DNA from 3 places in the Vibrio sp. QJM3NY_21 genome. Region 2 is predicted to be linked to each of the others. Evidence: riboswitches for the same ligand, from Rfam matches in the RefSeq annotation. Region 2 holds a riboswitch; each other region holds the start of a gene.

Region 1 (7,547 bases), 330 kb from region 2:
GGGTATAAGTAGATGCCGCCTTTCAGCAGGTTACGGTGGAAATCTGATACTAGAGAACCGATGTAACGAGAGGTGTAAGGGCGGTTATCACTCGGCTCATCTTCTTGGCAGTACTTGATGTACTTTTTAACACCGGTAGGGAAGCGGAAGTAGTTACCTTCGTTGATCGAGTAGATCTTACCTTCATCAGGGATCATCATGTTTTCATGAGATAGACAGAAGGTACCCAGTGATGGGTCGTAGGTGAAACCATTTACGCCAGCACCTGTTGTGTAAACAAGCATGGTTGAAGAACCGTAAATTACGTAACCAGCTGCGACTTGTTTGTGTCCAGGTTGTAGGAAATCTTCTTGTGTTGGTGGGGTACCAATCGGTGACACTCGGCGGTAGATAGAGAAAATCGTACCAACCGATACATTCACATCGATGTTTGAAGAACCATCAAGTGGATCCATCAGAACAACGTATTTTGCGTTTTTGTTGAGCTCTTTATTGAAGGCAACAGCTTCGTCTTCTTCTTCACTTGCAACGCCACAAACTTGGTCACGAGCTTCTAGAGCCGCTTTAAATTTGTCGTTCGCGTAAAGGTCTAGCTTTTGTTGCTCTTCACCTTGAACGTTGTCTGTACCAACAGCGCCAGTAATGTCGACAAGACCTGCTTTGTTGATTTCACGGTTAACAATTTTTGCAGCAAGACGAATTGATGACAAAAGGGATGATAGATCACCACTTGCATGGGGGAAATCATTTTGTTTTGCAACAATGAACTCACCAAGGGTGCGCATCTCAGACATGTTATTTCCTTAAACTTCTCTCAATATTAGGGGGGATTTGAGCACTGTAGATTAGGCCTCTTGAGTGGGCTTTATTCATCTAGACGCTTACCTAAATTCTAAAGGTTAGATCTTTTTAATGGTAATGAACTAAGCGACACAGATCTCACTTACTATGTCGACTAAATTTGTTTTGCATTGCTGCTCGCTTTTAATCGCCATTTAATGATAATGAGTGCAAGTAGTTTGATTTAGACATGGCTCATTTAGCCAAGCGTTTGGAAGCAATATATGCATATTCACATCTTAGGAATTTGTGGCACCTTCATGGGTGGTGCCGCGGTATTGGCTCGTCAATTAGGTCACAAGGTTACGGGTAGTGACGCGAATGTTTACCCTCCAATGAGCACTTTGTTGGAATCGCAAGGGATTGAAATTATTGAAGGGTTCGACCCTAGTCAATTAGAGCCAAGGCCTGATCTCGTGGTTATCGGTAATGCCATGAGCCGTGGTAACCCGTGTGTAGAGTATGTATTGGATAATAACCTTAGATACACATCAGGCCCGCAATGGTTGCAAGAATTTCTACTGCATGACCGTTGGGTTCTTGCGGTCTCGGGAACGCATGGCAAGACTACTACATCAAGCATGTTGGCTTGGATCTTGGAAGACTGTGGCTATGCACCGGGCTTCTTAGTTGGTGGTGTGTTGGGTAACTTTGGTATATCTGCTCGCCTTGGTGAAAGCATGTTCTTCGTGGTTGAAGCCGACGAATACGATAGTGCTTTTTTCGATAAACGATCTAAGTTCGTTCATTACCACCCAAGAACCTTGGTCATGAATAATCTTGAGTTCGATCATGCGGATATCTTTGATGATCTTGAAGCGATCAAGCGACAGTTTCATCATTTGGTTCGCACTGTGCCAAGTAATGGTCGTATTTTTTCACCGAAGCAAGATACGGCTATTGAAGATGTTCTTTCTCGTGGGTGTTGGAGTGAGACTGAATCGAGCGGCGAACTTGGCGATTGGGATGCCAAGAAACTGGTTAAAGATGGCTCCAAATTTGAGGTCTATTTCCAAGACGAATGTGTTGGAACCGTAGGCTGGGATTTGGTTGGCGATCATAACGTAAGTAATGCCTTGATGGCGATTGCGGCGGCAAGACATGTTGGTGTGACACCCGACTTAGGATGTGAATCACTGGCGGCGTTCATTAATACCAAGCGTCGCTTAGAGTTCAAAGGTGAGGTAGTAGGTGTTTCTGTTTATGACGATTTTGCTCATCATCCTACAGCGATTGAACTTACTCTGGGTGGCTTACGTAATAAGGTCGATACGAAAAAAATCATTGCCGTTTTAGAGCCTCGTTCTGCCACCATGAAGCGTGGTGTGCATAAAGAAACCTTGGCTGATTCTCTTAAACAGGCGGATTCTACCTACTTATTCCAACCAGATAACATTGATTGGTCTGTACAAGATGTTGCCGATGCGTGCCATCAACCCGCACATGTAAGTGATGACATGGATACATTCGTTGCTAGAATTGTCTCAGAGGCACAAGCGGGCGACCAAATCTTGGTAATGAGCAATGGTGGCTTTGGTGGTATTCACCAGAAACTGTTGGATGCGTTGGCACTCAAAGGCTAACTGATCCACGATCTTATATTTTGAAGTAATTGAGAACATGACAAAACACGATAAAGCTATAACCCTCGCTTTCACTGGCGCATCAGGTGCGCCTTATGGCCTGCGTTTACTTGAATGCCTTTTGGCGGCGGATTATCAGGTCTATTTACTGATATCGTCGGCTGCGCGAGTGGTGTTGGCGACCGAGCATGAACTTAAGTTACCTGCAGGACCCGATGCAGCGAAACAAGCTTTGGTTAAACACCTTGGGTGTGACCCCGAAAAGCTGGTGGTGTGTGGCAAAGATGATTGGTTCTCACCGGTTGCCTCTGGCTCTGCAGCGCCGAAGCAGATGGTCGTTTGTCCATGTTCAGCGGGAAGCTTGGCTTCAATTGCTCATGGCTTATCGGATAATCTGATTGAGCGTGCTGCAGATGTGGTCATGAAAGAACGAGGCCAACTGTTGTTGGTGGTTCGTGAGACGCCATTCTCGACGCTGCACTTAGAGAACATGCATAAGCTATCGACTATGGGCGTGACGATCATGCCTGCCGCTCCGGGTTTTTATCATCAACCTAAGTCGATTGAAGATCTGGTCGATTTTATGGTGGCGCGCATTTTGGACCATCTTGGCATCGAGCAAGGTTTAGTGCCACGTTGGGGTTACGATCAACGTAATTGATCCAAACTTGATAGCTTATTGTTAAAATTCGAATTACAATTCTGAACACTCATCGGGGAGCGAACCATTCAAATAATGAATGCGAGCTGAGATCAAGCAAGTGCTTGGGACCCGTAAACCTGAACCAGATAATGCTGGCGTAGGAATTGAGTTAGGAACAACTTCTACCGTTCTCCTCCCTCAAACCTGTGCCGCTCAGACCATGGAGAGCGTCCAGTGAAATTTACATTAACAACTCTTGCTGTTACTACAGCCATCTCTTTTTCTGCCTTTGCTGCAGACAATACCCTAACGGTTTATACCTATGACTCTTTTGCTGCGGATTGGGGCCCTCGTCCTGCCGTTGAAAAAGCATTTGAAGAAAAGTGTGGCTGCGATGTGAACTTTGTCGCGCTAGAAGATGGCGTATCTATTCTGAACCGCTTACGTCTTGAAGGTGGTAACAGCAAAGCTGATATCGTGTTAGGCCTAGATAACAATCTGATGGCTGAAGCGAAAGCGACGGGCTTATTGGCTGAGCACAATGTTGATACGTCTTCAGTGACACTTCCTAACGGCTGGGACGACAGCACCTTTGTTCCTTATGATTTTGGTTACTTTGCGTTTATCTATAACAAAGAGAAACTAGCAAACCCACCTAAGAGCTTGAAAGAACTGGTTGAGCAGCGTGACGACCTCAAGGTTATTTACCAAGACCCACGTACATCTACGCCGGGTCAAGGCATGATGCTATGGATGAAGTCAGTATACGGTGATGAAGCGACAGCAGCTTGGAAGAAACTTGCTCAGAAGACGGTTACGGTTACTAAAGGTTGGTCTGAAGCTTACTCTATGTTCTTAAAGGGGGAGTCGGACTTAGTCTTGTCTTACACAACATCTCCTGCTTACCACATCATTGCAGAAAGTGATTCTAAGTATGCAGCTGCAAGCTTTGAAGAAGGTCATTACACTCAAGTGGAAGTGGCTGCGAAAGTTAAAGGCAGCAAAAATGAAAAACTGGCCGATGAGTTTATGGCGTTTATCTTAAGTGATGAATTCCAATCGGCGATGCCAACTGGCAACTGGATGTACCCAGTGACGGGTATCGAGCTACCCAAAGGGTTCGAGCAGTTAACAGTACCGCAGAAAGCTCTGAGTTTTACGCCTGAAGAAATCGCTGCTAAGCGTAAGCCATGGATTCGTGAATGGCAGAGTGCACTTACTTTTTAAAGGATTAGCTTTCTAGCTTAACTTTCTAAAGATGAGTTTCCTAAAGCTCAGCTTTCTAACTTTCTGTATTTAAAGGTTCGTTCGATATTAACTGAGTGAACCGCTTACGGTAAAAAATCAATTTATGATAAAGAAAACACCTAAGGTCGGGATCTGGGTTGCGATACTCATTACCGCCTTTGTGGTTTCAGCAGTTGGGGCATTGCTTAGCAATGCCCCTTCTCTTGATATCAGCCAAGTATGGTCCGATCCTTACTATTGGCACGTAACGAAATTCAGTTTTTATCAAGCGACACTCTCAACTGTGCTGAGTGTTGGCTTTGCTATACCTATTGCTCATGCTTTGTGTCGCAGGCAATTTTTTGGGCGAGCTCTGTTGTTAAGGCTGTTCGCATCGACCTTGGTTTTGCCTGTGTTAGTCGGTGTGTTTGGCTTGCTTGCAATTTATGGCAACAGTGGTTGGTTAGCTAAATTTCTGGCGAACTTCGATATTGAATTACCATTCTCGATTTATGGGTTGAATGGCATTTTGCTCGCACATGTCTTCTTTAATCTTCCCTATGCCAGTCGTTTACTTTTACAAGCTTTAGATACCGTGCCTGCCGAGCAACATAAGCTGTGTGCTCATTTGGGTATGAGTCATTGGAATAAATTCAAATGGGTCGAATGGCCGCGATTGAGACAACAACTGCCTCATGTATGTGGCTTAGTCTTCATGTTGTGCTTTACTAGCTTTGCTACCGTGATGGCGCTAGGTGGAGGTCCGAAATCGACCACTATCGAGTTGGCAATCTATCAAGCGATTAAGTTCGATTTTGACCTACAGGCTGGTGCGTTACTCGCGATATGGCAAATGCTGCTGTGTGGAGTGCTCGCGGTGAGTATTCAGCGCCTGTCGAAACCTATTTCAGTGACGGCCAGTCAGTTGTCGGAAGAGAAATATTTGGTTAAGGACTGCTGGTGGTCAAAAGCTTGGGATAGCTTTTGGATCATAGTAGTCTCAATGCTGGTATTGCCGCCATTAGCCATGGTTATCGTCAGTGGTATTAACTCACAAGCACTGACTGTGCTCAGCAGCGAACCGTTTTGGGCTGCGCTAATGACCTCAGTTAAAGTTGCGTCCTTAGCAAGTGTTATTGCCGTCGGTATTGGTATTGCGATACTGCTGACCAGTCGTGCATGGCGTTTGCAGAACAAGAACTTTAGAGCCGATAAAATCGAGCTGATTGGTACCATTATCTTAGTGACACCAGGGTTAGTGATCAGTACGGGACTCTTCTTATTACTGCGTTCATTTACCGATGTATTTAGCTTAGCTTTCTTTATTGTGATTGCAGTAAATAGCTTAATGGCACTGCCTTATGTGATCAAAACCTTAGCCCAACCTATGTTGCATTTATCTCAACAGTATCAATACGTGTGTGCAAGCTTGGGAATGACAGGTTTCACACGTTTTAGGCTGGTGGAGTGGCGCGCACTACGTAAACCAATGGCGCAAGCCTTTTCTATTAGCTTTATGCTGGCGATGGGGGACTTGAGTGCCATTGCCTTGTTTGGTAGCCAAGATTTTAGAACGCTGCCTTTGTATCTATTCCAATTGTTAGGCAGCTATCAAATGGAAGCTGCGGCGGTGGTTTCGGTGAGTTTGCTGCTGCTAAGTGTAGGCAGTTTTAGCTTAATAGAATTTTTATTTACTCGAAGCTCAAACCCTAATGCTAAAGAGTTAAGGAACCGATGATGTTAGTGATGAAAGAGGTGGACTACCACTATCACCGAGAGTTGTTTCGCTTTGATTTCCAAGCTGAGCAGGGCGACATTGTCGCGTTGATGGGGCCGAGTGGCGCTGGTAAATCAACGTTGTTGGCGCTAGTTGCGGGATTCATAGAGCCTACATCGGGTGAGATATCAGTGGCAGGACAATCGCTTATTGGTAAAGAAGCGCACCAACGTCCATTGGCGATGTTGTTCCAAGAACACAATCTTTTTGCCCATCTCACCGTACGTGAAAATATTGGTTTAGGGCTGCATCCAGGATTAAAGCTTACAGCAACCCAAAAGCTCAAAGTTGAGCAAGCAGCCGCACAAGTAGGTGTTGCAGAGTATTTAGATAGATTGCCTGAGCATTTATCGGGTGGCCAGCGCCAGCGTGTCGCGTTAGCCCGCTGTTTTGTTCAGCCTCATGATATCTGGTTGCTTGATGAACCTTTCTCTGCGCTTGATCCTTTGCTGCGCGAGGAGATGCTTAGCTTAGTGAAGCGATTAGCGGCAGAACGAAATATTACGGTATTGATGGTGACGCACCATTTAGGTGATGCACGCAGTATCGCGAATAAGTTTATTTTTGTGGCGCTAGGTAAGGTGTTGGTTGAAGACTCGATAGAGGTACTGACAGCTACTCACCCTCAGCAAGAATTAAGTTCGTTTGTTAAAGCGGGTGAGTGACGACTGAGTATTGGTCTTGTGGGCTTTGACATTGAGTAAGTCGAAAAAAAAAGACCTAGCATGTGCTAGGTCTTTTATTATCTTTCTGAGCAAAGGGAGACTAAGATTAGTCGCCTTGCTTTAGCTCTTTTAAGATTTGGAAGATCTCGCGAGAAGACTTCGCTGGCTTGTTTGCTGATTTCTCTTTGTTAGCTTGGCGAGCTAGCTGACGAAGACGTTGACGGTCTGCTTCAGGGTACATTTCCATAACGTCAGAAATGGCAGCATCGCCTTCTGCAACAACGCGGTCACGCAGTTGTTCTAGTTTGTGTAGTTCAACTGTTGCTTGAGAGTGTTTGTTGCGAATTTTATCTAAAGCCGCTTGAATTGGCTCTGGATCTACATTGCGCATTACTTTACCAATGTATTGAAGCTGACGGCGCTTTGCTTCATTTTTAAAGCGTTGTGCATCTTTAATCGCTTGTGCCAGGTCTTCAGACAAAGGGAACTTATCAAGAATAGAAGGCTTTAGTTCAACAAGCTCTTCTCCCAGCTTTTGCAGGGCATCCATGTCCGTTTTCATTTCTGTCTTACTTACCCAGATGATTTCTTCTTCTGGTTCCCATGGGGCTTTTTGGTTTTTGCGAGCCATCTTTTCTGCCTATGTCACTATCTCAAACGAATATATTGCCTATTTTAGCAAGAATCTTGGGGAGAAAGCGAAATTCTTGTTATCCTACCTAATATTGACCTAAAAAATTAGAATAGATATGGATGTAAAACAGCAAGTCGCCCAGCAAAGAGTTGAGCTAGAAGCCGCAGTAGCTAAAGCG
Region 2 (7,547 bases):
GTTAGCGGGCTCGAAGCAACCGCGTGAGATACTTTTCCTGCAAGTCCAGCAAGATAAGCCATTCGACCCGCCTCAACCGCCAACTTAAAAGCAATCGCCATATCAACAGGCTGTTGCGACGCAGCTATAGCCGTATTCACTAACACAGCGTCTGCACCCATTTCCATTGCACGAGCAGCATGAGATGGCGCACCAATGCCCGCATCAACAATCACAGGGACATTCGCTTGATCGATGATGATCTCTAAGAAGTCTGCAGACGCAATACCCTTATTTGAACCAATTGGCGCACCTAACGGCATAACCGCAGCACAACCCACCTCTTCCAAGCGTTTACACAATACTGGGTCGGCATGGCAGTAAGGCAACACAACAAAGCCATCTTTAACCAGTTGCTCAGCGGCTTTAAGCGTTTCAATTGGGTCTGGCATCAAGTACTTTGGATCTGGGTGAATTTCCAGTTTGAGCCAATTTGTGCCTAGCGCTTCACGAGTCAAATGCGCAGCAAAGACGGCATCCTTCGCGTTCTTAGCCCCAGAGGTATTTGGTAGCAAGTTCACGCCAGCATCCATGATGGGCTGCAAAATATCATCTTGCTCAGAGCGAATATCGACTCTCTTTAGTGCCATGGTTGCCAGTTGAGAACCTGAAGCTTCGATAGCACTAGCCATCAAGTGCTTATTGGCAAACTTGCCAGTTCCAGTAAAGAGTCGAGATTGAAACGTTTTATCGGCGATAGTTAACATGGTTAGCCTCCTGCAATGGCTTGGAAAAGAGATATAGCGTCGCCTTCATTAACGACTGTTTGTTGCCACTGGCTACGCGGGATAACCGTATTATTGATTGCAAATACACAACCTAGATCAGGTAATGCTAGAACTTGGATAATGTCTGCTAGAGACGACGAGTGTGCTACTTGTTCTGATTGTTCGTTTATCGAGATCGTTATATGGCTCATTGGATTTCTTCTTCTAAATGCTTAACTACAGACGCACTGCACACAGGACATTCACTATCTTGAGTGACCATTAAGTTATGCCAATTCATCGTTTGGCCATCGAACAGTTTGAGCTGGTGTGTTGCGACCTGAAACTCACCACGAGCTAAGCGTTGAATAGCAGCCAAAGCTTGAAGGTTACCTATGGTGCCAACAACCGGACCTATGATGCCGCTATCACTACAACGAGTCGTTTGTGGATGATGACTGAACGGGAACAAACAGTGATAGCACCCTTGCTGATTCTGATAATCAAATACAATAAACTGGCCTTTCCAACCGATTGCAGATCCAGAAATCAAAGGTGTAATGCTACCGAAACACGCACGGTTAACCTGCTGGCGTGACGCGAAGTTGTCAGTACAATCCAACACTAAGTCAGCTAGCATCACTTCAAGCTCAAGCTGACTTTCACTCATTCGTTGATTGATGGTTCTAACTTGGCTGCGACTATTGAGCTCACTCAGTTGTTGCTTCAGAGCTTCAACCTTAGGCGAACCTAACTGACCTTCTCTGAACGCGACCTGTCGTTGCAGGTTCGATGAATCTACACAATCATCATCGACCAGAACGACCTTTCCAACACCAGAAGCTACGAGGTAAAGAGCCGCAGCATTACCTAAGCCACCACAACCAATCAACAGCACATGACTATTTAGTAGGTTGCGTTGCCCTTGCTCACCCACTTCAGGTAACGCAATTTGTCGTTGATAACGAATAAATTCAAAGTCACTCAGCATAGCTAGGCTCCTGCATAACCTCTTCTTTGGTAGTCGGAGGTTTAGGCGTCATCAGTTTTTCGAAAAATTCGATCACTTTTTGTGGGTCTTCCGCCAATGTAATCGCACGTACCACCGCTAAACTCGACACCCCACACTCCCACACCTGCCCAGCTGTCGATTGATCAATACCGCCAATAGCAACCGTCGGATAACCGGTGAGTTGTTCTGTGTATGGGATAGTATCAATCAGCTGTTGATACAGAGATAAACGAACTAAACCTTGAGGCTTCGATGGCATCTGTTTAGTTGTTGTTGGGAAGATATGCCCCAGCGCAATATAGCTTGGGTTGATTTGAACAATGCGCAGCAACTCGTAATAGCCATGAGTCGAGAGACCGATCTTTATACCCGCTTGGCTCAACTGTGAGAGGTTTGATTCTTCAATATCCTCTTGCCCTAAATGAACACCAAAAGCACCATGCTTGAGTGCAAGCTGCCAGTAATCATTGATAAAAACTTGAGCGTTATACTCACGACCAAGATCGATAGATCGTGCGACTTGTTGTTCTAAATCCGCTTGCTGTGGATTCTTAATACGTAGTTGGACAGTGTTGATTCCAAGCTTGAGCAATCTTTCGATCCACTCAACATCATCAACTACTGGGTATAAACCGAGGCTACTCTTACTCAACTCAGGAAAAGAAAGTGATGTCCCTTGGTTAACCCAACCTACGCTTATGTCCAATCGTTGATCTTCAAGAACAGGGATAGGAAAGTTTTGGTAATGTGCAGGCCATGTTCCACGTGAAACATTGGACGCTGCGCGAGCTAAAACTAGTGCGTCTTCTAATGGGAACTCCAACGCCAACAAAGTAAGTAACCAGGCAAAATGGCCGCGATTATCTAATTCCTTATGAGCTGTAGTTGCACCCTTGATAGCACGATTAGCATCTAGGTGTGACCAGATATCCAATACAGCCGAATCATCTAAGACGCCAATATAGATAGTATTCGGAGTTTGTGCCAAGGCATCGCGGACGCCAGCTAGCACCACTGAATGACTGTAATCAACAACATGGTTCAGTTCTGCTAGCTGACACACCGTCAATGAATCAACATCATGAGCGAAGCCAATAGATAACGACTGCTGAGAATCAACAATAGAGAAGTATTGAGTTGGGCTTACGCCCAACTCAACTGCATCGGTTGCCAAGCCTTGTCGCTTAGCAACCAATAGACAGTTCTGCACCTCTCCCGTTAACTCAATATTTTGAGATGGGATGAGTATCTTCACTGTCATTATTCCTCTAATTGAGCTTCTTTTGCACCTACTGCAGGGTGGTAAAGTTCAGAGCCAGTATCACGGAACTCTTGTGATTTTTGACGCATCCCTTCCAACGGGTTATCTAGCATCTTAATCTCGATAGCCTGATCCGCGGCTACTTGTTCGGTGTCTTTCGCATACTCTCGAACTTCCTGAGAGATCTTCATCGAGCAGAATTTAGGTCCACACATTGAGCAGAAGTGAGCAACCTTACCCGACTCTTGTGGCAGGGTTTCATCGTGGAAAGAACGCGCGGTTTCCGGATCTAAAGCTAGATTAAATTGGTCTTCCCAACGGAATTCAAAACGCGCCTTTGATAATGCATTGTCGCGGATCTGTGCGCCCGGATGTCCTTTTGCCAAGTCTGCTGCATGTGCTGCCAGCTTATAAGTAATCAAGCCAGTCTTCACGTCTTCTTTGTTTGGTAAGCCTAAATGTTCTTTGGGAGTGACATAACAGAGCATCGCACAGCCGTACCAACCAATCATGGCCGCGCCAATTCCAGAGGTAATATGGTCGTAACCAGGGGCAATATCTGTCGTCAGTGGACCTAAAGTATAGAAAGGCGCTTCGTGGCAGTGCTCTAACTGCTCGTCCATGTTCTCTTTGATTAAGTGCATTGGCACATGTCCAGGGCCTTCAATGATCACCTGAACATCATATTCCCAAGCCACTTTAGTCAACTCACCTAGAGTACGTAACTCCGAGAACTGAGCCTCATCATTGGCATCTGCAATAGAACCAGGACGTAGGCCATCACCTAATGACAGTGCAACATCGTACTTCGCACAGATCTCACAGATCTCTCGGAAGTGGGTATAAAGGAAACTTTCTTGGTGATGAGCAAGACACCATTTCGCGATAATAGAACCACCACGAGAAACAATACCGGTCACGCGTTTAGCCGTCATCGGAACGTAGCGAAGCAACAAACCAGCATGGATAGTGAAGTAGTCAACACCTTGCTCTGCTTGTTCAATCAAGGTATCGCGCATCACTTCCCAGTTAAGGTCTTCGGCTACGCCATTCACTTTTTCAAGCGCCTGATACATAGGAACCGTACCAATCGGCACTGGACTGTTACGTAGAATCCACTCGCGAGTCTCGTGGATATTACGGCCAGTTGAGAGATCCATTACGGTATCGCCCCCCCAACGAGTTGACCATACTAGCTTCTCAACTTCTTCTTCAATCGAAGAGCTTACTGAAGAGTTACCGATATTGGCGTTCACTTTCACTAAGAAGTTTCGGCCAATAATCATAGGTTCTGATTCTGGGTGGTTGATGTTTGAAGGGATAATAGCTCGACCTTCTGCAACCTCTTTACGCACGAACTCAGGAGTAATTTCTTTCGGCAGGTTTGCGCCAAAGTTATGGCCAGGGTGTTGATGGTTAAGCTGCTCATCAGCGAACTTCTGACGTCCCATGTTCTCACGTATGGCAATGTACTCCATCTCAGGCGTGATAATGCCCTGACGAGCATAATGCAATTGGGTAACACATTGGTTGTCTGTAGCACGGCGAATTCTAGGTAGGTTGCCGTAGCGAAGGTCGTCTAGGGTTTCATCTTCTAAACGTTCTTTGGTGTAAACAGAGCTTACATCGTCTAACAGTTCCGTATCACCACGCTCTTCAATCCATTGCTCTCGCAACTTAGGAAGACCGCTATACAGGTCTATTTCGTGTGTAGGGTCTGTATAAACACCGGAGGTATCGTAAACTTGAATAGGTACATTAGGTTCGAATACAGGCTCTTTTTTGCTGCCACCCACAAGGCTATCAGCGAGTGATATTTCTCGGACAGGGACTTGAATGTCCGCTCGAGATCCTTGGATGTAAGCTTTTTTTGAATTTGGATAAGGTTGTACGGATAAAGAATCAATGAAATTCTTCGCTTCCAGTCTTGCTTGTTTACGACTCGACATAGCATTTTTCCTTGGCTTTTAGCCATTATTTATAGGGATAAAAATGCTTGACGGATTTGATGCTACAAGAGGGATCACAACAAGAAAATACAGTTGTGATCTGGAGATAGATCTCTAGAAGGATTCTAGTTAGATATCTACTCTTGTTCCCTTCGCAGGTATTAGCCTGATCAGGTTCAACGGATCCCGAGTTAACGGTCTCAGCCATATGGCACTCCGACAAGTTCGATCGAGTATATAAAAACGGCTTGGATAAACCAAGCCGAGTTGTTAACAAATCGTAAGAAAGTTTTAAGACTTTATCAAAAGTTGGAAGCCGATCCATGCAGCTGAGATGCTGAGAACCACGTTGAGTAGCACATTGAGTCCCATCTTAAAGAAAGCACCCTGCTGCATAAGAAGCACGTTATCCATCGAAAATGTAGAAAATGTAGTCAATGCTCCAAGGAAACCAAGACCGATGATCTGCCTCCATGGTTCTGTCGCAACCATCTCATTCTCAAACGCTGCGATGAGCAAACCCATAATTAAAGAGCCAATTACGTTAACTGTCAGTGTACCGTAAGGGAAACCACGTCCTAGCATCACCACACATAACTCTGAAATCAAATAACGCGAACAAGCACCAAATGCGCCACCAATGGCAATAAAACCTAAAATAGATAACTGACCCATGAATCCTCCCAAACAATAGTCCCTATATTCTAGCTTTACCGTCGATAAAAGCGAGGGTAGAAACTAAGAATGCATGCGCAAATATTAAACGTTACAGGTGTCACTTAACTTCAATATATCCCATCAATCCTGTTTTCATGTGCTCAATTACATGACAGTGGTACATCCAGCGTCCTGGGTTGTCTGCAACAAATGCAGCTTTAGCTCGGCCATTTTTTCCAAGTAACACTGTATCGGTATGGAAAGGCTCTTCAATTTTTTTACCATCAAGTTCCAATACAGTAAATGTATGACCATGAATATGAATCGGGTGATGATATTGAGTGACGTTCTTAAGATCGAATATGTAAGTCTTACCCAACTCTAAAGTCGCCAACGGTTCAGGAATATTGTCTTTGCTCATTCCTTCCCATGCTCTTTTATTTGTTAGCCAAAACTTAGGCATCGATTTTCCATCTTTGGATACTGGAGAAACAGCCCCTTCCCATTCAAATAAAAAGTCGATCTCTTCAGCATTAGCAAGATCTAGGTTGGGCACTGGATTCAATGGTAGTAATGGCAACGAACGTCCTTGAGCAAATGCTGAATCTACGACTTCAAATTCACACAAAGAAAATGGGAAACGCCCCTTCATATGGAGAACGTTAACTCGCTCACCAGCTTTAGGAGCGATCAGTCCGATATCAACACGCATACCCGGACCAATTTTATGTTGAGTCAGTTTATAAGGCGTTTTTACAGGATTACCATCGATGGCTATAACCCATGCTTCAGCCCCTTCGACAGCAATAGGGTAAGTGATCGTATTATCGACATTAGCAATACGCAGTCTAGTCGCTGCATACTGCTTCAACTGATATACGGGTTCATGGACTCCATTAACACTACTCCACTCCCCAGGAGTGCCCATGCGAGCACTGAGTCGTGGGATCATTAAATCTTTCCATTGACCCTGCTTGTCGATGTGCCAATGCTTAAGCATCAATGCGTGTTCTTCATCGAACCGTACTGGATTGCTCTCTTCTACGATAATAAGACCAACTAAGCCCATACCAAGCTGCTTCACGCTATTCATGTGTGGGTGATACCAAAACGTACCGGCATCTGGCGGCGTAAACTCATAAATGAATGTTTCACCTGGCATGATTGGTGGCTGACTTAAGAAGGGAACCCCATCCATTTCGATAGGAATTCTTAAACCATGCCAATGAATAGTCGTCGGCTCTGATAGCTTATTCGTAAAGCGGATCGTGACCTTTTCACCCTGTCGACATCGAATCGTTGGCGCTGGAATCTGGCCATTAAAGCCTAGAATATTAGTCTCAAATCCCGTTACTAGTTCAGCGGTTGAAGGCTCTGCCGTTAGGTCGTAAACATACTTTTCTTGTTCATCAACCAACCGTTTAATTGAGCAAGCGGGCAGTACAGTGAGTGCTGATATAGCGAGAGATGATATAGCGAGAGATGATTGAATAAACTTACGACGGGAGATATCCATATTTGTTGCCTTTTAGTAATAACGACCAAAATGTAACAAAATATTGAGAATAATTCTCATAAAGAAGTGGGGATTGTGCTGTTGATTGTTTATAAAAGAGGCTGGGATAAGTAAGCACTTACACTTTTAAGGCTAGGTTTTATTAAAAGCAGGAATTGTCGACTAAAAATCGAACAAATATAAAGTGAAAAAACAGAACTTCTGCTGAGGCATTGATATGGCAGGGTGGAGGTTTCGACTCCCAACAAGCTCTATTTTGGTAAGTCGGAGAATCCGCTGCTTTGCTAATGGCGTATATATTAGATTCAGAAAGCAAAAAGGCTCTAGCATTTCTGCTAGAGCCTTAAATATGGCAGGGGTGGAGAGATTCGAACTCCCAACACGCGGATTTGGAATCCGCTGCTCT
Region 3 (7,547 bases), on a different replicon from region 2:
CATGACGAGCGCTGTGTTGGTGACTCGTTCTATTACCAAAGGCATCGCACAGGTTAAACAAATCACCAATGAGCTTTCTCAAGGCAACTTAAATGTTGAAGTGAACATCGAGAGCAAAAACGAGATTGGCGAACTGCTGACCAACATGGAGATCACCATTGAATCTCTGCGCGATATTGTCGGCCAAGTGAACCGCTCTAGCGTGCGTATTGGTGAGATGTCGGAGTCGCTCAATCAAGTGACCAATAACAGCTCGACCAACGCGACACAGTTGAACAATGAGATGATCAATATCTCTTCTGCCGTTGATCAATTGGCTTCGAGCACATCAGAAATTGCTGCAAGTGCTAACCACGCGTCTCAAGTTGCAAACCAAGCAACCGAGAATGTGGCGATGGGACTTAAAGAAGTAGACAAGACACTGCATGAAATTGGCAGCGCCGATGAAAGCATGCAGGTGAGTAGCCAGAAAGTGACCGACCTGCACAAAGAGTCGATGAACATTGGTGCCATTCTTGAAGTGATTAAAGGCGTCTCTGAACAAACCAACCTATTGGCATTGAATGCAGCTATTGAAGCCGCTCGTGCGGGTGAACAAGGTCGTGGATTTGCAGTAGTAGCCGATGAAGTAAGAACTCTAGCTAAGCGTACTCAAGATTCTGCTAGCCAAATTGATGAACTCATCACATCGCTACAGCGTGGCGCTAAAGATGCGTTAGAGTCGATCAAAGAGAGCCACAGCACGGTTTCCGATGCATCAACTCAGGCACAACAAGCCTCTCAGAACCTGCATGTGATTAACCAACACATTCAAGATTTGAACCAGGCCAACAGCCAGATCGCAGTATCGGTTGATGAACAGGACTGCTTGACTAAGTCGCTGGGTGAAAATGCGCAAGGTGCAAACACCATCGCACAAAGTAACCAAGAGTCTGTAAGCAGTATTTCTGGCGCAGCGAGCGACTTAACCGAAGTTGCTCATCACTTAGAAAGCCAAGTAAATCGATTTAGAACCTAGCAAAACAGCTGACATAGTTCCGAGTCATAAATAGAAAATCCCCCAGCACCTATGTATTGGGGGATTTTTAATAAACGAGATAATTTAAACTCGATAATGGGCAAACTTAGAACTTAGAACTTAGAACTAGATTGAGCCTACTGAATCTTCAGACGTTGAATCAGTGTCTCTTCATCTAACTGATAAAGTTCATCAAGCAGGTTCATCTGCAAGCTACCCGGGCCGCGAGAGTTCTCAGCAGCAATTTCACCAACCACACCCAATACCGCCGCTGCCGCCAAACCACTTTCATCTCCAACAGCTGCGAAAGCACCCGTCAATGCCGTTAAGGTACAACCCATGCCGGTCACATACGGCATCATTGGATGTCCGTTATTTAACGTAACAACGCAGTCTTTAGTGACAACATAATCTGTCTCACCAGAAATCACCACATTCGCACCGTATTCAGCGACTAAGCATTGCGCTGCGCCTAATGCAGCGTCACTGCTATCTAGTGCATCAACGCCTTTGCTCTGTGCTTGCTCACCCGCTAGCGCGATAATCTCAGACGCGTTACCACGAATGATCAACTTATCGGCTAAACGGGCAATTTCACGAGAAGTCTCGGTACGCAGCGTACTAGCACCGCAACCCACAGGGTCAAGAACCACAACCTTGTTGTTTGTATTCGCTTGTTCAACAGCAAAACGCATTCTTGGCGTCCAAGCACTGTCGAGCGTGCCGATGTTAATCACAAGCGCGCCAGAGAAAGACATCATCTCAGCCAGTTCTTGCTGTGAGTGCGCCATGATAGGCGAAGCGCCAATCGCCAATAACGCATTCGCAGTATTGTTCATCACGACGTAGTTGGTGATGTTCACAACCAGTGGTTTTTGCTCCCGTACTGCGCGCAGCGATTGGATGATTTGTTCAGTTAGCATGGATAAATCCTTATTCGTTAAAGTCGCTTTAAGCCGCGGTTGAGTCATTAAGTGCATTCAGACCTTGCTGCCAAAAAGCCACTTCCATACGCGTTGCGCTTTTGAAGATATGAACAATGTTCTGGCCACGCTCGCTGTTGATCTCGATTTCAGCAAGCAGTTGATTGAAGTATTCTGCGCCCGTTGCTACGCCAGACTGGAACTCTTCTCCACCGTACAGTTGCAGCCAGCTTGCGTATGGGTTGCCTTCTAATACAGTATCACTGCTTTCTAACAGCGCTTTACCAATCACGGCATAACCAATTGAACACGGAGCCAATGCCGCATATAAGTCGACAAGATCACCTGTCATACCCGCATCTAGAACGTAGCGCGTGTAAGCAACAGTGCCGAAATCTTCCGGTTCGTTTTCTAAATCCGACTCGGTTAAACCCCATTGACCACAGTAAGTCACGTGGTGAGAGATTTCAGAATCTAGCAGCGCATGAACACTTGGCAGTGCACGACGCATATCAGCCAAGGTTTTAGCCTTGTAAATTGCCAATGCATAAGCGCGAGCATACTGCTTCAAAAACAGAAAATCTTGCTTCAAGTAATGCAGAAAACACGGCTGAGCAAGAGTGCCGTTCGCCAGCGTTTTAACAAAATCATGCTCGGTGTAATCTTGCCAATCTTGTTGACAGGCTTGGATTAAGTCTTGGTATTTCATGAGATTCCTTAGTCAAAAGTCGGTACGTAGTCAGCGGCTTTTGGTAGTGATTTGATAATGCCTTTGTCGAACATGAACTGTGCGTAATCGTCGTAACGTTTCAGGTCAACCGCTGAAGGGCGAAGTGCAAAACGAGTCAGCGTGTCGTTCCATGCACGTTGGTTAAGCTCGTTGTTCAGCGTATCAGGTGAATACGCAACAAACTCGCTCCATGACTCTTGTGGGTGATTCACAATGTAAGTGGTTGCTTGTTCCAATGCTTTGTTGAACGCTTTGATCGCTTCATCATCATGCTGCTTTGCGTTCGCAACAAAGATAAGCTCATCGTAAGCAGGAACACCGTGCTCTTCTGGGAAGAATGCTTTTGCTTTAAAGCCTTCAAGAGCTAACTGGTTGGTCTCGAAGTTACGTAAGCCACCCCAGATTGCGTCTACCTTGCCTGATGCCAATGAAGATGAAAGTGCCCAACCGACATTGATGGTTTGCACGTCTGTAAATGCAACATTTTCTTGCGCTAGCATGGTGCCGATGGTCGCTTCTTCGTTACCCGCAATCGCAATACCGATCTTTTTGCCTTTCAGATCTGCTAGTGAATCGTTCTTGCCATTATCCAAAACCATCAACGTATTCAGTGGCGTTGCGATAAGAGTAGATGCACGAACGAGAGGTAAACCTGCCGCTACATCCATGGTTAAACTTGGTTGGTAAGTTACCGCTAAATCGACTTTACCTGCCGCAACCAATTTTGCTGGCGTGCTTGGGTCTGCTGGCTCTTGAATTTCAATGTCTAAGCCTTGGTCAGCAAAGTAGCCACGCTCTTGAGCGATCACAATCGGGCCGTGGTTCGGGTTCACAAACCAATCCAACATCAATGTCAGTTTCTTTTGTTCAGAATCCGCTAATGCATGACCTGAAACTAGCGAAGCAAGCAGTGCCACTGCACCTATCAATTTTGTATTTTTCATAGTTAACCTTTCCTTTTGAATATTATTATTGTGTTTATAGAGCTAATTTTTAATGAGGTTTGTTTAGATAAATAGCGTTGAGCGAAGCCTTATTAAACAAAGTGTTATTGAGCAAGCCATCACTGGTTCTCCCAAGGGATGGCTTTTTTGAGTAACTTGTCTGTGATGAAATAGAGCGAGATAGACAGCACCGCCAAGATAAACAAGGCCGCAAACATCTCATCAATGATCATGCGCGCGTTGGCTTGTAGCATTAAGTAACCTAGCCCTTCACTCGAACCCACCCACTCCCCGACTACTGCGCCTATTGGGGCAATCACCACCGCCACACGAATACCAGACGCCAGTGTTGGCAATGCAGCAGGCAATTGGATATAACGCAACAATTGCCATTTCGATGCACCCATCGTTTTAGCAAGATCGAGATAACCTGTCGGTGTATTCCGTAGGCCGTCGTAACAACAAGTGGTTACAGGGAAGAAGATAATGATCGCCGCCATAACGACTTTTGATGCAATGCCATAGCCAAGCCATAGCATTAACATTGGCGCAATCGCAAAAACGGGGATCGCTTGGCTGGCAATTAAGATAGGCAATAGCCAACGTTTCAACGGATCAAACATCAGCATCTGCAGGGCGAAAAATAGCCCCATCGACAAACCGAGTAGCAGCCCAAGTAAGATCTCTTGCGCCGTCACCCAAGTGTGTTTGAGTAACACATCATAACGTTCGATTAGCTTAATAAAGACTTCTGCAGGCGCTGGTAGAATGAAGCTCGGCATCTCGAAGATAACGACCACCAGTTGCCATAAACCGAGAATCACAGCACTGCTGATCAGCAAACGCATTACGGGATTCATCTGGCGAGAGCGCTTAGTCGTGATCTGTGTGTTAGTTGAACTTTCTTCCATTGAGTTTTCTATCTTGGAGCTATCAGTAGCTTCGCTTCGCGTTAGATCATTCATAATCACGCTCCAACTGATCTAAGATCGCTTGTTGTAACTCAGCACATTCACCATCTAACACTCTTGGTGTCGCTGTATTTGGCACAGACAGTGACTGTGCGCTTGCAGGTGTGCCTTGCAACACATACAAATTGTCCGCCAAACGCACCGCTTCTTGTGGATCATGGGTGATCAACACGACAGTTTTATCTCTTAACAGTCCACACGCTAAGCTTTGTAGCTTATGCCTTGTTACCGCATCCAGAGCTGAGAAAGGCTCGTCCATCAACACCACTGGTTTGTCTTGCATTAAGGTGCGAGCCAAAGCAACACGCTGACGCATGCCACCAGACAATTGATCCGGCATCGCATTCGCGTAATCGGCCAAACCAACCGCAGCTAACAACTCTAGTGCTTGATTGGTTTGAGCTTGTTTATTGGATGCTTGGCTTTGATGCTTGTCTGGGGAATTTTGAAAGCGATGACTTAGGCAAACATTGTCGATAACCGACAACCATGGCAGTAACAAATCTTGCTGCGCCATGTAAGCGATGCGATCCGTTAAAGGCAATTCATCAGAGGTTGCCAATGTGCCCTGCCACTCCACCTTATCGTCCAGTAAGCCTGCCAGATAACGCAATACCGTGGTTTTTCCGCAGCCACTTCGACCGAGCAATACCGTCCACTTACCTGCGTTTAAGCTAAGCGACAACCCAGATAAGGTCGCGTGCTCACTGTCGTTATAACGTAAGGAGGCACTGCGGAGTTGAACACCAACCGTATTAACGGACATTACCGTGTCCAGCGAAGAAGTGGTTTACCGGGCCATGGCCTTGGCCAACTTGCAACTCATCAGCATGAGCAATCGCGTGAGAAATGTATTGTTTGCCAAGGTCGACAGCTTGCGTAAGCGTGTTGCCTTGAGCCAAGAAAGAAGCGATAGCAGAAGAGAGCGTACAACCCGTGCCGTGGGTATTTTTAGTAGGAAAGCGCTTCGCGCTAATCAGAGCAGATGTGGTTGGCAGAATCAGTAAGTCGTTACTGTTCTCATCCTTCTCTAAATGTCCGCCTTTTAGCAGGACAGCTTTAGCACCTAGTGCGCGTAAGTCTTCAATCATGCCCTGCATTTCGGCTTCGCTTTCAGGGACAGCTTTACCTGTCAGTGCAGCGCCTTCTGGCAAGTTAGGAGTAATGATGTCTGCCAGCGGAATCAGCTCTTGTTTTAGCGTGGTAATTGCCGAGTTTTCTAACAGCAGATCACCACTTGTCGCGACCATCACAGGGTCAATCACTAAGTGCTTAGGTTGATACTGCTTAATTTTGTCTGCAACGACTTTGATGATTTGCGCATCTGCCAACATGCCGACTTTTACTGCCACGATATTGAGATCAGTAAACACTGCATCTAACTGACTAGCGACATGGTCGAGTGGAATAGGGAAAATGGCTGACACGCCTTGAGTGTTCTGAGATGTGATAGCGGTAATCACAGAACAAGCAAAACTACCGGTAGCAGACATGGCTTTAATATCAGCTTGGATACCTGCACCGCCGCCACTGTCAGAACCCGCGATGGTTAAAACAATCGGAGTATTCGTGCGAATCGTGCCTCCTGCAGAGTGCTGCAGTGTTGAGGCTTTTGGCGTTAAATCTTTTGAAATAGAACTGTGTGTCATTGTCGCTCCTACTATCTTACAAGACGTAGGAGAACGAACACTGATCGAAGGAGAAGTCGCATTAGGCTCATGAAAGTTTTCATGGGTGCAGACGTAGATCGAGTGCTTATAGTTCCCTACGCCAGTGTTAACTGAATCAGGTTCAACGGGTCTCGATTAACGATCTCAGCAAACACCAAATAAGGTATATGCCCCCCGACTATTGATAGCGATAGTAACAGCACTCTCACAACTGAGGTACTGATTTTATTCAATTATAAGAATTACGCATGAATAAATTTCAATTAGGCTCAACAAAACAAATACTTATAACGTTCCTTTAGATGGCTTCGACTGTATCAACAAGCACAGCACAATCAGAAACATACCTAACCAACCTATAAAAGGAATCAGCTCACCGACAACGCAGACGGCAAGCACCGCTGCGACTACTGGTTCAAACAGAGTCAGCAGATTGGCACTGCTCGCAGTCACGTGGCGTAAACCAAAACTGAACGCGATATAGCCCAAGCATTGTGGGATTATCGTCAGATAACTGATGACTAATACGTTAATCTGCGAGGAAAACAGGTTCTCACCAGTAAACCAGAGCGTTGGCAGCAACAGCATCGCACCAAGGCCAAAAATACTGCCCATCGCCGCTTGCGACTTAATCCCTTTATCGATCAGTGCTTTTGTCGCCCAAGAATAAATGGCGTAACACAACCCAGCGAGCAAACCCAAAGCAATACCTAACAGCTTTAGATCATCACCGGATTCATTCGTCGATGAAGATTCTGAAAACACCAACAACCCAATACCCACGACACCAATCGCAAAGCTAGTGAGCCAACGTTTGTTGATATTATTCTTCTTGCTAATCAGACACTCTAACAGTGCTGAAAAGAAAGGTGCGGTTGCAATCGAAACCACTGTACCAATCGCCACACCTGATAATTTCATTGAAGAATAGAAAGCTAAAGGATAGATCGCCAAAGCCAAAGCGCTCACTGTCAACAGCTTCTTGTTCTGCATAAGTTTGTCGAAAGCGAATAGGATTTTTCGATACGCCAAGCCTGCTTGCATTAGGCCACCAACGCCCATAGAGAAAGCACCAATCGCTAATGGGCTTAGATCAGGCGCAAAACTTGCGGCGGTGCCTGTCGTACCCCATAAAATAGAAGCAAACAAGATGGCTAAAGTGCCCGTTTGGAATTCGTTAACGCGATTGATGGCAAGATTCATTTCTATTACCCAATTTTCAGTTCTGAAATAGATAATAGTGAAGATTGATAAAAGTTAGTTTGCCGAAAGGACGCTATTGTTGTTTCTA

The links. A riboswitch is a leader RNA that binds a small molecule or an ion and turns the genes downstream of it on or off. The one in region 2 is predicted to bind thiamine pyrophosphate.
Region 1: another riboswitch for thiamine pyrophosphate. It lies ahead of thiB (thiamine ABC transporter substrate binding subunit); the one in region 2 lies ahead of thiC (phosphomethylpyrimidine synthase ThiC).
Region 3: another riboswitch for thiamine pyrophosphate. It lies ahead of thiD (bifunctional hydroxymethylpyrimidine kinase/phosphomethylpyrimidine kinase); the one in region 2 lies ahead of thiC (phosphomethylpyrimidine synthase ThiC).

The regions. Positions count from the first base shown of each region.
Region 1 is NZ_CM173513.1:3,122,832-3,130,378, reverse strand. It holds gene fbp (class 1 fructose-bisphosphatase) at 1-794, opposite strand, end outside; gene mpl (UDP-N-acetylmuramate:L-alanyl-gamma-D-glutamyl-meso-diaminopimelate ligase) at 1,065-2,423, shown strand; gene AC3CID_RS13910 (flavin prenyltransferase UbiX) at 2,461-3,084, shown strand; TPP riboswitch at 3,128-3,247, shown strand; gene thiB (thiamine ABC transporter substrate binding subunit) at 3,301-4,293, shown strand; gene thiP (thiamine/thiamine pyrophosphate ABC transporter permease ThiP) at 4,418-6,031, shown strand; gene thiQ (thiamine ABC transporter ATP-binding protein) at 6,031-6,735, shown strand; gene yjgA (ribosome biogenesis factor YjgA) at 6,842-7,366, opposite strand; gene pmbA (metalloprotease PmbA) at 7,485-7,547, shown strand, end outside.
Region 2 is NZ_CM173513.1:3,451,069-3,458,615, forward strand. It holds gene AC3CID_RS15465 (thiazole synthase) at 1-746, opposite strand, end outside; gene thiS (sulfur carrier protein ThiS) at 749-958, opposite strand; gene AC3CID_RS15475 (HesA/MoeB/ThiF family protein) at 955-1,737, opposite strand; gene AC3CID_RS15480 (thiamine phosphate synthase) at 1,727-3,019, opposite strand; gene thiC (phosphomethylpyrimidine synthase ThiC) at 3,019-4,968, opposite strand; TPP riboswitch at 5,099-5,197, opposite strand; gene crcB (fluoride efflux transporter CrcB) at 5,260-5,643, opposite strand; gene AC3CID_RS15495 (multicopper oxidase family protein) at 5,744-7,141, opposite strand; tRNA gene AC3CID_RS15500 (tRNA-Trp) at 7,492-7,547, opposite strand, start outside.
Region 3 is NZ_CM173514.1:443,253-450,799, reverse strand. It holds gene AC3CID_RS17860 (methyl-accepting chemotaxis protein) at 1-1,018, shown strand, start outside; gene thiM (hydroxyethylthiazole kinase) at 1,156-1,941, opposite strand; gene tenA (thiaminase II) at 1,970-2,650, opposite strand; gene AC3CID_RS17845 (ABC transporter substrate-binding protein) at 2,659-3,615, opposite strand; partial or broken gene AC3CID_RS17840 (ABC transporter permease) at 3,735-4,469, opposite strand; gene AC3CID_RS17835 (ABC transporter ATP-binding protein) at 4,573-5,352, opposite strand; gene thiD (bifunctional hydroxymethylpyrimidine kinase/phosphomethylpyrimidine kinase) at 5,342-6,235, opposite strand; TPP riboswitch at 6,332-6,443, opposite strand; gene AC3CID_RS17825 (DMT family transporter) at 6,542-7,459, opposite strand; gene AC3CID_RS17820 (helix-turn-helix domain-containing protein) at 7,545-7,547, opposite strand, start outside.